One region of the Peptoniphilus sp. SGI.035 genome, then DNA from elsewhere that is predicted to be linked to it. Evidence: a T-box and tRNA genes for the amino acid it is inferred to sense, from the RefSeq annotation. Region 1 holds a T-box; the other holds one or more tRNA genes.
What was found. A T-box is a leader RNA that pairs with one kind of tRNA and senses whether it is charged. The one in region 1 lies ahead of thrS (threonine--tRNA ligase), so its partner is inferred to be a tRNA-Thr.
Positions count from the first base shown of each region.

Region 2: it encodes a tRNA-Thr, which carries the amino acid that the T-box ahead of thrS (threonine--tRNA ligase) is inferred to sense. The anticodon was not compared.

Region 1 covers NZ_JBNPOJ010000039.1:170-4,043, reverse strand. Annotated here, with positions in the region: gene ACQRC6_RS09605 (hypothetical protein) at 518-1,021, opposite strand; gene ACQRC6_RS09600 (hypothetical protein) at 1,043-1,603, opposite strand; T-box leader at 1,751-1,929, shown strand; gene thrS (threonine--tRNA ligase) at 1,970-3,874, shown strand, end outside.
Region 2 covers NZ_JBNPOJ010000002.1:59,968-70,157, forward strand. Annotated here, with positions in the region: gene rsmG (16S rRNA (guanine(527)-N(7))-methyltransferase RsmG) at 1-24, shown strand, start outside; gene ACQRC6_RS01545 (ParA family protein) at 216-971, shown strand; gene ACQRC6_RS01550 (ParB/RepB/Spo0J family partition protein) at 964-1,815, shown strand; gene ACQRC6_RS01555 (PhzF family phenazine biosynthesis protein) at 1,815-2,708, shown strand; gene ACQRC6_RS01560 (hypothetical protein) at 2,708-3,124, shown strand; tRNA gene ACQRC6_RS01565 (tRNA-Thr) at 3,170-3,245, opposite strand; gene glpK (glycerol kinase GlpK) at 3,331-4,818, shown strand; gene ACQRC6_RS01575 (serine dehydratase subunit alpha family protein) at 4,936-6,180, shown strand; gene ACQRC6_RS01580 (Lsa family ABC-F type ribosomal protection protein) at 6,264-7,742, shown strand; gene ACQRC6_RS01585 (TraB/GumN family protein) at 8,083-9,525, opposite strand; gene ACQRC6_RS01590 (pyridoxal phosphate-dependent aminotransferase) at 9,530-10,190, opposite strand, start outside.

The DNA.
Region 1 (3,874 bases):
AGTTATGGAGGCAAAAGCCGAGAAAAAAGAATTAAAAGTAGCATAAGATTTGGAAAAATACTAAAAAACAAGCCGATTGATTACTCTCGGCTTGTTTGCCATGCGCTAATTTAATTACTCAAATAATCAAATAAACTGAAATTAATTTCAGGTTAGGCTTGACTTTTGTTAGCAGGTTTTTATGTAAAAATGAATGCATAGACGCTAATAAAGATTAAATACTAAAATAACAAAAAAACTATTAAACATCTTTAAATCCCAACAAATTAGTGTTATTATTATTTTGCGCTTATATGCACCTCCTTGCTTTCTTGTTGGTATTTTAAGTTTAGGACTAAATGCGTATAAGCGCAATTTTTTTATGAAATATCTGTTAGAGATTTTACTCCCCAACAGATATTATAGATCCTATTATTAATTGTACCAAAAAAGCGAGGACATTAGCTTCCTCGCCTTTTATTTTAAGGGCTTTGCAATAGCCTATTTAATATAGTATTGGGATATTTAAAAACTTAAACTATTTATTTAATTTTTGAGTAATTTTTTTATACAAAAACTTATCATCCAGATAATCAAACATTAACTTGCTAAGTACGTCTTTAAATTCAAAATCTTCTTTATCATAGGATTCTTGAGAAATTCCTGCAAAGTAAGCCATCTCTCTTAAAAGTCTGTTATTGTTACTATTGCAGCACATATATTTAGTCTTTTCTTCAAATACAAAGAAGAGAAAATTACCCCACTCACTTTCACGGGAATCTATATAATCTATACTTTTTTCATTTTCTATAATTTTAAAAACACGAAAGGACATATCTTTTATCTCAACATTTAACTTTGAATTTTTTACGCAATATTTTGCATTTGTTCTATACATTTCTTTTTTATAAGAAGGTAATTCTGAGAAGTTAATTTCAATAGTATCAAATTTATTTTTAAGATAATCGATTATCTCTTCAGAACTTCTCTCACCAATAGGAATTAAATGCTTGAACATTTTCACTTGAATATGATAACTCATTTTACTTTTAGATAATAAAAATTATTTTATACCAACAAGACCGGGATGAAGATCTGCGGACAACCAATAACCACGATTCATATTATATCCCTTTAGATTTGAAAATCTTAGGATGACATTTTTTTGAGTGTAAGGTATAGATACAGCACCTAATTTTACTGAACCCATAGTAGAGCCGTCAGTTTCGATAGTTTTTCCATAAATTGGACCAAAATTTTTGTAATGCAAAAAACTTCCGTTTTCAACATCAATACGTGAAAAGCTCCAAGCATTATAACGATCTGGACCATTCCAGTGCAAATATACTTCGCAATTGTCAGTTTTTCCACTTCGAGAAACAGATGCTTTTAATATTGTTTTTCCATATCTACTTCTAGAGAGTTCATTATTATTATTATAATTAGATATATTTCCTATTTCAATTTCAAAACTTTCTTTATCTTGATAATTTTCAATAGGAATAATTATAATTTCTTTAGAATTTTTATTTTTTTCTAGGGTTTCTGTATTTGCTGATACTGGCGTAAATATAGAAAACACTAAAATAAATATTATAAAAAAGTTAAAAATTTTCTTTTTCATAAAGTGCTCCTTTCGCATTAAATATCCTAATAGCTATTAATAAATTACTATGATAAAATCCTATCAAAATAACCACTTAATATCAACAATTAAATATTTATAATACTTGAAAAATAATAAAAATATGATATAATGAAAATAATTTTTAAATAAACTTTGATAAGAAGAGTAAATTATATAAAATTTTAAGAGAGGAAATGGAAGGTGCAAATTTCCAATTTTATATTTTTGAAAACTAACTTGGAGTTCCATAGCAAACTATGGCGTAAGGATGCGTTAAATCCCTTGAGTTTAATTAAGGTGGAACCACGGTCATCGTCCTTTGGGATGATGACTTTTTTTATTTATTAATTTTAGGAGGAAAAAATGATTATTAAATTACCAGACGGATCACACAAGGAATATGAAAGTGGTGTAAAGGTATCAAAAATTACAGAGGACATTTCTAAGGGATTATTAAGAGATTCTCTTGGAGCAGTTGTAAATGGTGAAATACTTGGACTTGACGATGAAGTTTTCGAAGATTGTGACTTTAAAGTTGTAAAATTTGACGACATCGAAGGAAAGAAAATTTTATGGCATACTGCATCACATTTAATGGCGTATGCAATTCAAGAACTTTATCCAGAAACAAAATTTGCAATTGGACCTTCAACTGAAACAGGATTTTATTATGATTTAGATCTTGAGCATAGATTTGTAGATGAAGACCTTAAGGAAATTGAAGACAAGATGAAAGAAATTGCTAAAAAGGATTTTCCAATAGAAAAAATTGAAATTTCAAGAGAAGAAGCAATTAATTATTTCAAAGAAAAGAACCAAGATTATAAAGTTGAATTAATTAAAGATTTACCAGAAGATGAAAAAATCACTATGTATAAGATTGGCGATTTTGTAGATCTTTGCAAGGGACCACATCTTCTTTCAACTAAAAAAATTAAGGCAATAAAACTTCTTTCAATTGCAGGAGCATATTGGAGAGGCGATTCAAAGAATAAGATGCTTCAAAGAATTTACGGCATTGCCTTTGAAAAACAAAAACAACTAGATGAATATATTGAAAGACGTGAAGAAGCTGAAAAGAGAGATCACAGAAAACTTGGCAAGGAACTTGACCTATTTAGTATGCACGAGGAAGGTCCAGGATTCCCATTTTTCCACCCAAATGGAATGATTTTAAGAAACAATCTTCTTAACTGGTGGAGAGGTGTACTTGAAGAAAATGGATATGGCGAAATCCTAACTCCAATTATCTTAAATGAAGCACTATGGCACAGATCAGGTCACTGGGATCATTATAAAGACAATATGTATTTTACAAAAATTGACGGCGATGACTACGCAGTAAAACCAATGAATTGTCCAGGTTCAATTTTAGTTTATAATTCAAACAACCACTCTTACAGAGATCTTCCAATTAGACTTGCTGAATATGGAATTGTTCACAGACATGAACTTTCCGGAGCATTGCATGGATTATTTAGAGTAAGAACATTTACTCAAGACGATGCCCATGTATATTGCTTATTCTCACAAGTTAAAGATGAAGTATTTAAGATGATAGATCTTGCAGATTATTTATATTCAACTTTTGGATTCAAATATTCAATTGAACTTTCAACAAGACCAGATGACTTCATGGGAGAACTTGAAGCATGGAACTTAGCTGAAAAATCACTTAAAGAAGCATTAGAAGAAAAGAACCTTCCATACACAATTAACGAAGGAGATGGAGCATTTTATGGACCTAAGATTGACTTCCACTTAGAAGATGCAATTGGAAGAACTTGGCAATGTGGTACTATCCAACTTGACTTCCAACTTCCAGAAAATTTTGATTTAACTTATGTTGACGAAGATGGAGAAAGAAAGAGACCAGTAATGCTTCACAGAGCACTACTTGGATCAGTTGAAAGATTTATGGGTATACTAATTGAACACTTTGCAGGTAAATTCCCACTATGGTTATCTCCTGTACAAGTTGAAGTAATCCCTGTATCTGACAAATTCAAAGACTTTGCACAACAAATTGCAAATAAACTTCATGCAGAGGGACTTAGAGTTCATCTTGATGGTCGTGCAGAAAAAGTTGGTTATAAAATTAGAGAAGCACAAGTTAAGAAAATCAATTATATGTTAGTAATTGGAGAAAAAGAAGAAACTTCTGGAAAACTTTCTGTTAGAAAGAGAAATGGAGAAGAAGTAGCAGATGTGGATGTAGATGAATTTATCGCATCACTTAAAGAAGAAATCAAAAATAAGACTATCACT
Region 2 (10,190 bases), on a different contig from region 1:
AAGCCAAGGAAAGCACCTTTATAAATTTCAAAAATCAAATTAATCAATAAAATAAAGATGCTCTACGTAGAGCAACAAAGGAAAAAGTTATATAAATATAAAAATGCTCCACGTGGAGCAAAGCTTCAAAAAATTTTTGGAGCTTATTTTTTTGCTTTACCTTTTAAAAAAAATTCAAACATGTTATCATTAATTATATAGAAATGAGGTAAAAAATGTCTGTTGTAATTACAGTTTTTAATCAAAAAGGTGGAGTTGGGAAAAGTACCACTGTTATAAATTTAAGTTCAGCACTTGCCTTGAGAGGTAAAAAAACACTTATTGTCGACATGGATCCACAAGGAAATTCTACATCGGGGCTTGGAGTTTACGAGTTTGAAAATATGATATACGACTTTGTTATAGATGAAAAAGTAGATTCTATTTATAAAACTTCTTTTAATAAGCTTGACATAATTCCTTCAAATGGGGAATTTGCAGGAGTGGAAATTGAACTTGCAAGATACGATGACTGGCAGTTTAAGTTAAAAAAGATGATAGATAAGGTAAAGGACAATTATGATTTTGTAATTCTTGACTCTCCTCCATCTCTAGGAGTATTGTCTATGATGTCTTTAGTTGCAAGCGATAAAATTCTTATTCCTGTACAATGCGAATACTATGCTCTTGAAGGTGTTTCACAATTAATGGACACAATTACTCTTGTAAGAGATAATTTTAATCCAAATTTGAGTATTTTAGGCGTTGTGATGTGTATGTACGACGGAAGGAATAATCTTTCTAATCAAGTGGCAGAAGAAGTTAAAAAATTCTTTAAGGACAAAGTTTTTAAAACTTTCATACCAAGAAATGTTAGACTTGCAGAAGCTCCAAGCTTTGGCATGAATATATATGATTATGACAGCAAATCTAAGGGTGCAAGAGCGTACACAGATCTTGCTAAAGAAGTAATAGGTGAAATAAATGACTAAAAAAAATGGACTTGGCAGAGGAATAGGAAACTTTTTAACATCTAGTGAAAAAATAAGAGAAGTTATTGAAGAAGATAGTTCAAAACTTATGGAAATCAATGTATTTGACATTATTCCAAATGAGGATCAGCCTAGAAAAAATTTTGACAAAGATGAGTTATATGAACTTTCTCAATCAATAAAAAAATATGGAATTATTCAGCCACTTTTACTAAAGAAAAAAAATGATAAATATGAAATCATTGCTGGAGAAAGAAGATATAGAGCTGCAGTAGATGCTGGAGTAACAAAGGTCCCTGCGATTGTAAAAGATGTATCTGATGAAATTTCTAGTAGAATTGCAATCATTGAAAACATTCAGAGAAAAGACCTAAATCCCGTGGAAGAGGCTATGAGCTACAAACATCTATTAGATTCACAAGGACTAACACAAAAAGAACTTGCTGATGAAATTGGCAAAAGTAGACAATACGTTGGAAATACTATTAGGCTTTTAAAGCTAGACCCTAGAGTTCTAAAACTTTTGGAAGAGGAAAAGATTAGCACATCTCATGGTAAAAACTTGCTTTCCATAAAAGATGGGGACAAACAATATAAAGAGGCCATGAAGATTATAAAAAATTCCATTCCAGTAAATGATAACAAAAAAGTTGCTGAGAATGGAAAAAAAGAAAAAGTAAAAGATGTTTTTTTGGAAGACATAAGAAGTGAAGTTGAAAGATCACTTGGAACAAAGGTAAGTTTCAAAAAAAGAGGAAAAGTCGGTAAAATAGAAATCGAATATTATGGCGAAGAGGACTTATCTAGAATTGTTGATCTTATTTTGAAAAAGGATTTAATGTAATGAAAAGATTTTATACGACATATTTAGTATCGGCCTTTTCGGATAGGGCTTTTATGGGTAATTCGACTGGTGTAGTAATTGACGATGATGGAAAACTTTCAGATCAAGAAATGGAAAATATTGCAAAGGATATTAATCAATCTGTAATTGTCTTTGTAAGAGAACTAGATAGGGATCGATATTTAACGAGATTTTTTACTCCTGAAGGTGAGATAAATCTTTGTGGACATGCGACTGTTGCAACTTTTTATGCACTAGCAGAAAATGAATATATTAAAAGTGAAGAAGAAGGTATAAAGAAGATTATTCAACACACAAAAATTGGGAAAATACCTGTTGAACTTGAATATAGGAATGGAAAAATTCAAAATATTTATATGAATTTAGATATTAAACTAGATGAAAAATTTGAAGACGAAGATAGAATTTTAAAAATTCTTAACTTAAAAAAAGAAGATATAGGACTTGAAATAGCTGAAAATTTAAGTATGAAAAAAATATCAACGGGAACTTGTGACATAATTGTACCTGTAAAAAATGAGGAATCACTTTCTTCTATATTATTAGATAAAAAAGAAGCACTTAAAATTTCGAGAGATGAAAATTTAATATCAATTCATGCTTTCACAACTAATGATGGAAAAACAATTAAACAAAGAACTTTTTCTCCAATAATCGGCGAGGATGAAGAATTTGGAAGCGGAACATCAACAGCTGCAACTATGTATTATCTAAGTTCAAACAGAATAACAGAAAGCAAGAGTATTACAGCAATACAAGGCGATTACATTGGAAGAATTTCAAAAGTTTTTACTAGCATAACAGATAGAGAAAAAAGGATTCGCGTTGGGGGAAGAGCTTACGTATTTATGAATGGAGTTTTATATTTATAATGGCGAGAAAAGAGAAAAAATCAAAGAAATCAAAAATTGTTCTCTTCGTATTTTTTGTAGTAATTATGTTTTTTGGAGTTAGTTTAGTTTCTTCACGGAATAAAATAGTAGATATTAATCCAAAAGATGTTGATTACATTGAGATAATTGGTTTTAAAACCGACAATATGAAGACAATAAAGGAAGAAAAAATTGTAAATAAAATAGTAAAAGATTTAAATCGATTGAGAGGAAAACAGGCAAATAAAGACACTAATGCAGAAATTGCAAATTATATAAACGTCTATTTTACAAGTGGAAATAAAATTTCTTTTGTAAAAACAGGTCTTACTATTAGAGTAAATAATATTTATTACAATATTAGTTCAAACAACTCAAAAATGATTGATAATATAATAGAAAAGTATGGAAGATAAAATAAAGCTGGCTTAGTTAAAAAGTCAGCTTTTTAAAGATATAAATGGAGCTGATAGGCGGATTTGAACCGCCGACCTATTGATTACGAATCAATTGCTCTACCAACTGAGCCATATCAGCAAATAATAAAATAATTATAGCACTAATTAAAAAAAAGTAAAATCGAAAAATAATGTATTAATGATATAATGAAGATGGTGATTAAATGAAATACATAATGGCATTTGATGCAGGTACTACATCTGCAAGGACAATAATTTTTGATAAAAAGGGAAATCCAGTATCTGTTGCGCAAAAGGAACTTATTAAACATTTTCCAAAACCTGGATATGTTGAAGAAGAGCCAGAAGATCTTTGGTCAAAGCAAATAGGTACGGCAGTGGAAGCAATGTCTAAAAAAGGTATCGACCCAAAAGATATTGCGGCGATTGGAATTACAAATCAAAGAGAAACTACAATTGTTTGGAACAAAAAGACAATGGAGCCAGTTTATAACGCTATTGTATGGCAGTGCAAAAGAACTTCAAAATACTGTGAAGAACTAAAAGAAAGAGGACTTGAAGAAAAAATAAAAGAAAAGACGGGACTTGTGATAGACCCTTATTTTTCCGCCACAAAAATAAGGTGGATTCTTGAAAATGTGGACGGTGCAATAGAAATGGCTAATCGCGGAGAACTTTTGTTTGGGACAGTAGATACATATCTAATCTATAAATTAACAGATGGTGAAGTTCACATAACAGACTACACAAATGCGTCAAGGACAATGTTATTTAACATAAAAGAAAAGAAATGGGACGATGAGCTTTTAGAAATTTTTGACATACCGAGATCCATGCTTCCCGAAATAAAAAATTCTAGCGAAGTATATGGCAATTCAAAATCAAAATACTTAGGTTGTGAAATACCAATTGCCTCTGCAATAGGTGATCAACAGTCTTCACTTTTTGGCACAGCATCCTTTGAAAAAGGCATGGCAAAATCAACTTATGGCACAGGAGCTTTTATCTTAATGAATACTGGCGACGAGCTAATAAGATCACAAAATGGTCTTGTTTCAACAATTGCATGGTCAATAAATGGGAAGATTAAATATGCACTTGAAGGATCAATTTTCGAAGCAGGTTCATGCATTAATTTTTTGCGTGACAATCTAAGGATTATAGACCAAGCAGACGATTCCGAATACATGGCAAGCAAGGTAAAGGACACCAATGACTGTTATTTTATACCAGCCTTCACAGGTCTTGGAGCGCCTTATTGGGATCAATACGCAAGAGGCAGCATAATTGGACTAACAGGCTCAGTTAATAAATATCACATAATAAGAGCAGCATTGGAATCAATAGCGTACTTGAGTTGTGATGTAGTAGAAGCAATGCAAGAAGATTCAAAGATAAAAATTAAATCACTAAAGGTTGATGGCGGAGTTAGCAAGAATAATTTTTTGATGCAATTTTTGTCAGATATTGTTGGAGTTGAAGTCACAAGACCAAAAGTAATTGAATTGACAGCTCTTGGTGCATGTTACATGGCTGGGCTGGCAGTAGGATTTTGGAAGAATATAGATGAAATAAGGGAAAATAATGAAATAGAAAAATATTTTGAGCCAAAAATGGAAGAGGAAGAAAGAAATAAAAAGATGGATAGATGGCATGAAGCCATAAAATATTCTATGAATTGGGCGAAATAATAAAAAATAAGTTGTAAGAATGCATGAATATTTAATTTTTAAGAAAGAGTTTTTAATAGGATAAGGTTATCATTTTTGCTATAATATATTTAATAAAAAAATTATGAGGAGATTTTTATGGATTACAATGATTTTTTGAGAGAAAAAATGGTACCAGCTTTTGGATGTACCGAGCCCATAGCTTTGGCTTATGGCGCAAGTCGTGCAAGATCTATATTAGGAGAAGACCCTGAAAAGATTACGGCAAAGTTATCGGGCAATATGATTAAGAACGTGAATAGTGTGAAAGTGCCAGGCACTGATGGAAGAAAGGGAATTGAAATTTCTCTTGCTGCGGGCGCCTTTCTTGGAGATTATAATAAGAAACTTGAAGTTTTATCTAGTGTTGATAAAGGCAAGTTAAATATGTTAGATGATCTTATAAAAAATGGTTTAGTTAAAATAGAACTTGTTCATGATATTAAGGGACTTTACATAGACATAATTATGGAGAAGAATGGAAATAAATCTCGTGTAGTAATTAAGGATTACCATACGAATATTATTTATGAGAGTATAAATGATAAAGTACTTTTCGAAAATAAAAATGAAGATGAAAAGCCAGAAGATAAAATAGATTTATCCTTTGATAAAATTTATGATTTTGCAAAAAATGGAAACTATAAAAACATAACAGACGTCTTAGATAAAGAAATTGAGTATAATTATGATATTGCAGTAGAAGGAATTGAAAACCCATGGGGTGCAAACATTGGAAAAATGATTTTAGAAGATGCAAAAGATAACTATAATGACAAATTAGTTGCCTACGCAGCTGCAGGTTCCGATGCTCGAATGTCTGGCTGTGAAAAACCTGTTGTTATAAATTCTGGAAGTGGAAACCAAGGAATAACAGTTTCTGTTCCTATAATTATTTATGCAAAAGACCACAATATAGAAAGGGATAAATTATATAGATCTCTTATTTTTGCAAATTTAATTGGTCTTTACATAAAAGAGGGAATTGGCGAATTATCTGCTTATTGTGGAGTTGTGTCTGCCGCAGCTTCTTCTGTATGTGGAATTGCCTTTATGAAAGATGAAGATGAAGACCTTATAAAAGAAATTCTAAAAAATGCACTTGCGACAAATTCAGGAATTATTTGTGATGGAGCAAAGGAATCTTGTGCCATAAAAATTGCATCTAGCTTAAAAATGTCACTCCTTGCATATAAGCAAGCAAAGTCTGGCAACTCATTTAAATCTGGTGACGGAATAGTAAAGAGCGATGTAGACGATATGATTAAAACAGTTGGACACATTGCAAAGGATGGAATGAGAGAAACTGACGAGGTTATTTTAAAAGAAATGATTGGAAAATAAAAATTAAAAGACGAGGTACTAAATAGAAAAATGGCTTAAAGATAGTATAATATTAAGCAAAATATGCTTGCGAGAGGTGTTTTATGTCAGTAATTAAAATTGAAAACCTCACTTTCTCATATTATGGATATGTGAGACCGGTATTTGAAAATGTATCATTTTCTTTTGATACAAACTGGAAAACAGGACTAATAGGAAGAAATGGAACTGGCAAGTCTACTCTATTTAAGCTACTTCTAAATCAAGAGATTTATCAAGGCAAAATCAGCAAAAGTGTTGACTTTATTAAATTCCCACCAAATATAAACGATACTTCAAAATTAGGGATTGATTTATATAAAGAACTAATATCAGATGAGGAAGAATGGAAATTATTTAGAGAACTTAATTTGCTAAATATAGATGAAGATCTAATTTATAGAGAGTTTGAAAAGCTTTCTAAAGGAGAACAAACAAAAATTCTTTTAGCTATTTTGTTTACAAGAGAAGATGGTTTTTTACTTATTGATGAACCAACAAACCATTTAGATATGGACGGAAGAAAAATTGTAAGTGAATATCTGAAAAGTAAAAAAGGGTTTTTGTTAATATCTCATGATAGAGATTTTTTAGATGGTTGTATCGATCATGTGATTTCAATTAATAGAAATTCTATTGATGTTCAATCAGGAAATTTTACATCATGGTATGAAAATAAATTGATGAAAGACCAATTTGAAATCAGTCAAAATGAGAAAATAAGAAAAGATATTAAGCGATTAAGGGAAGCAGCGAGACAAAGTAAAATTTGGGCGGATAAAATTGAAAACATGAAAAATGGCGTAAAGGTATCTGGCGTAAAGCCAGACAAGGGTTATATAGGACATCAGTCCGCTAAGATGATGAAGAAGTCCAAGAATTTAGAGAATAGACAAAATAAGGCAATAGAAGAAAAACAGATTTTACTAAAAGATATTGAAACAAAGGAAAGTCTATTATTGCATAATTTACATCATCATAAAAATTCTCTAATATCAATTGACAATTTATCATCATACTATGGAGAAAAGCAGATATTAAGCAATGTAAGCTTTGAGATAAAACAATGCGATATAGTAGCTATATATGGTAGTAATGGCAGTGGAAAATCAACCTTGATTAAAATTTTATTAGGCTTAAATCATGAATATACAGGTGAGATAAAATTAGCAAGTAATTTAAAAACATCCTATATTCCTCAAGATACATCTAATTTAATAGGGAGTTTAAATGAGTATATTCATAGGCAATCGGTCGATGAAACATTGTGTAAAACAATTCTTAGAAAATTAGATTTTGCTAGAGAATTATTTGAAATGGATATGAAAAATTATAGTGATGGACAAAAAAAGAAAGTTTTAATTGCTGTAAGCTTGTCAAAACCAGCTCATATTTTTGTTTGGGACGAACCGCTGAATTATATAGATGCAATATCTAGAATACAAATTGAAGAAATTATAAAAGAAGCAAAGCCGACACTAATATTTGTTGAACATGATAAGCGATTTGTAGAAGATATAGCAAATAAAATAATACAATTATAACAAAATAAACAATTAACAATTAACAATTAAAGACGAGGTTAATGTAGGACAGTAGATCAAATTGATTTACTGTTTTTATTGTTTAAAATAAAAAAAGAAAGGACAAGAAAATGAAATTATAGATGAAAAAATTTTAATAGATAATATCTTTGGTAGTGTGAAAATTTTTGTGTATTAGTGCCTTCTAACTAGATCGAACTGATGTTTTTTTGAAATACAAAAATATTTTTAATTTTATTTATACATTTTATTTAGATTTTATACAAAAAAATACCACCAAGTAAATAGTTTATTAAAATTAGCTACTGCTTGGAGGTATTTGATTATATTTAAACTACGATTATTTTTCAATTACATTGTATCCCATAGCTTTTAAAATTCCTGTTACAGAATTTTCTGGAACTAAATGAGCGGATCCAACTAATATGAAGTATGTGTTTTTTCCATCTTTTTTTAGCATTGCATCTATTTTTTTTGCCATGCCTTTGTCTCTTTCGCTTAAAAGTGCTTCGTTAAATTTTTCAGACTCTTCGTCTCCTTCAGCAGATAAAATAGATCTCATTTTAACTTTGTCGCCACTTTGCCAGGCATCTAGCAAATTGTCTAGACTTAAATTTATATTTTTATAGCCATTTTTTTCTATTTCACTTGTTAGAGATTCAATCATCTTTATATAGGATGCATTGTCAAAGTTTGCAAGGATATTTGATTGATACTCTATGGATTCAAGTTCTCCGATTTCAATTTTATTTAATAGACTTAGATTCATAAAGTAGGATTCAACTCCAAAACTTGCTCTTGCAGTTTCTCCTAATGGATCAATTGACAAAGTGTTGTAAACTGCCCAAGGTCTAAGAGTTTTTATATCAGCTTCCTTCATTCCAAAACCTTTAAATAAATTTAGAACTCTTGAATAAAGTTCATCGCCTAAATCATCTTTTAAAGTTTTGCCATCTTTATAGTAAATTTTTTCACGCATTTTTTTTGCTTCATCTTTTTTTGACAAATCAATTTCCATAAAAATCTTGTCGGAAGATTTTAGTGCATTTAAAATATTTTTGTCTATTGGGTAAAGGGAACTATTTCCAAGGTGAATTGAGCCAAGCATATAAATTTTATTTTCCTTGTTGTTTATTTCGTAGAAAAATCCTCTAGAAACTTTATCATTGTCTTGCAAAACTTTATTCACAGCTCTTGAATATAAAGAGATCATCTCTTCTAGAGAAATTTTTGAATTTAAATACTTTTCATCTTCAGAACCTAAAAATATTTTTGCTTTTTTCAAATTTTTTATTTCAAATTTTTCATCTTTTAATAGTTTTGAAATTGAATTTAAAATTTCTCCACGGGTAAGTTTTTTAAAAGTGAAGTTTCCAGCTGTCTCTATACCTCTTTCTTCAATTTTTTTCTTTGAAAGTTTATAACAAGTTTTGGCATCTTCAAATGTTACTGGTTTCCTAAAGTCCCTGCCATTGAAAAAACCTTTCGCAGGATAAAGCCCCATAAACTGTGCCTCGTTTAGGTCCTTTGTAGCCCATGGACTAAAAACTGGGTTTTTAGTTTCGGATAAATTATCTTTTTTGGATTTTATCTCGTGAGCTTCTTTTATTTTTTTGTTTAAAGTATTTTGGTTTTCCTCGATTTTTACATTTTCAGATTTAATTTCTGTTACAATAGGAGCATTAGCTGTGGCACTTGCAACACTTGGAATTAGAAGTGTTGGAACTAAAACTAAAACAGAAAATATTTTTTTTATTTTAGTTAATTTTTTATTTTTATTCAAAATTTCACCTCATATAAATTTCTTTTAAGTTTTTTAAAAGTTTTTCATTTGAGTCATCATTTAAAACACAAATCCTAAAATAATTTTCATCTAAATTTTTAAAACTTTTACAGTCTCGAATTACTATGCCCTTTTCCAAAAGTTTTTCGCGAAGTTCCGTCGACTTAATTCCATCTAAAATTTTTATCAAGATAAAATTCCCAAAACTTTTTTGAGGTTTCAAATTTTTTATTTTTGAAATCTCGTGGAATATATAATTTCTCCTTGAAGTTATAAAGTTAAAGACGCGAGAAATATAATCTTCATCAGAAAACATAACTTTGCCACAAATTTCTGCAACAGAATTTATTTGCCAAAGTATTTCTTTATTTTTAAAATAATTTAAAAAATTTTCATCAGAAGAAAGTCCATAGCCAAGTCTAATGCCAGGAAGAGCAAAAAATTTGGATGTTCCCCGTACTACTGCAAGATTTTTATAAGAATCAATTAATTTTGTGGAAGAGTAAACTGATATATCTGTGAATTCGATGTAAGTTTCGTCGATCAAAATTTTTGCATCTGTTTCTTTTAGAATTTTTTCAATTTGTTCTGTATCTAAAATTGTGCCCGTTGGATTATTTGGATTTGCAAAAACAACAAACTCAATTTTTTCTTCAATAATATTT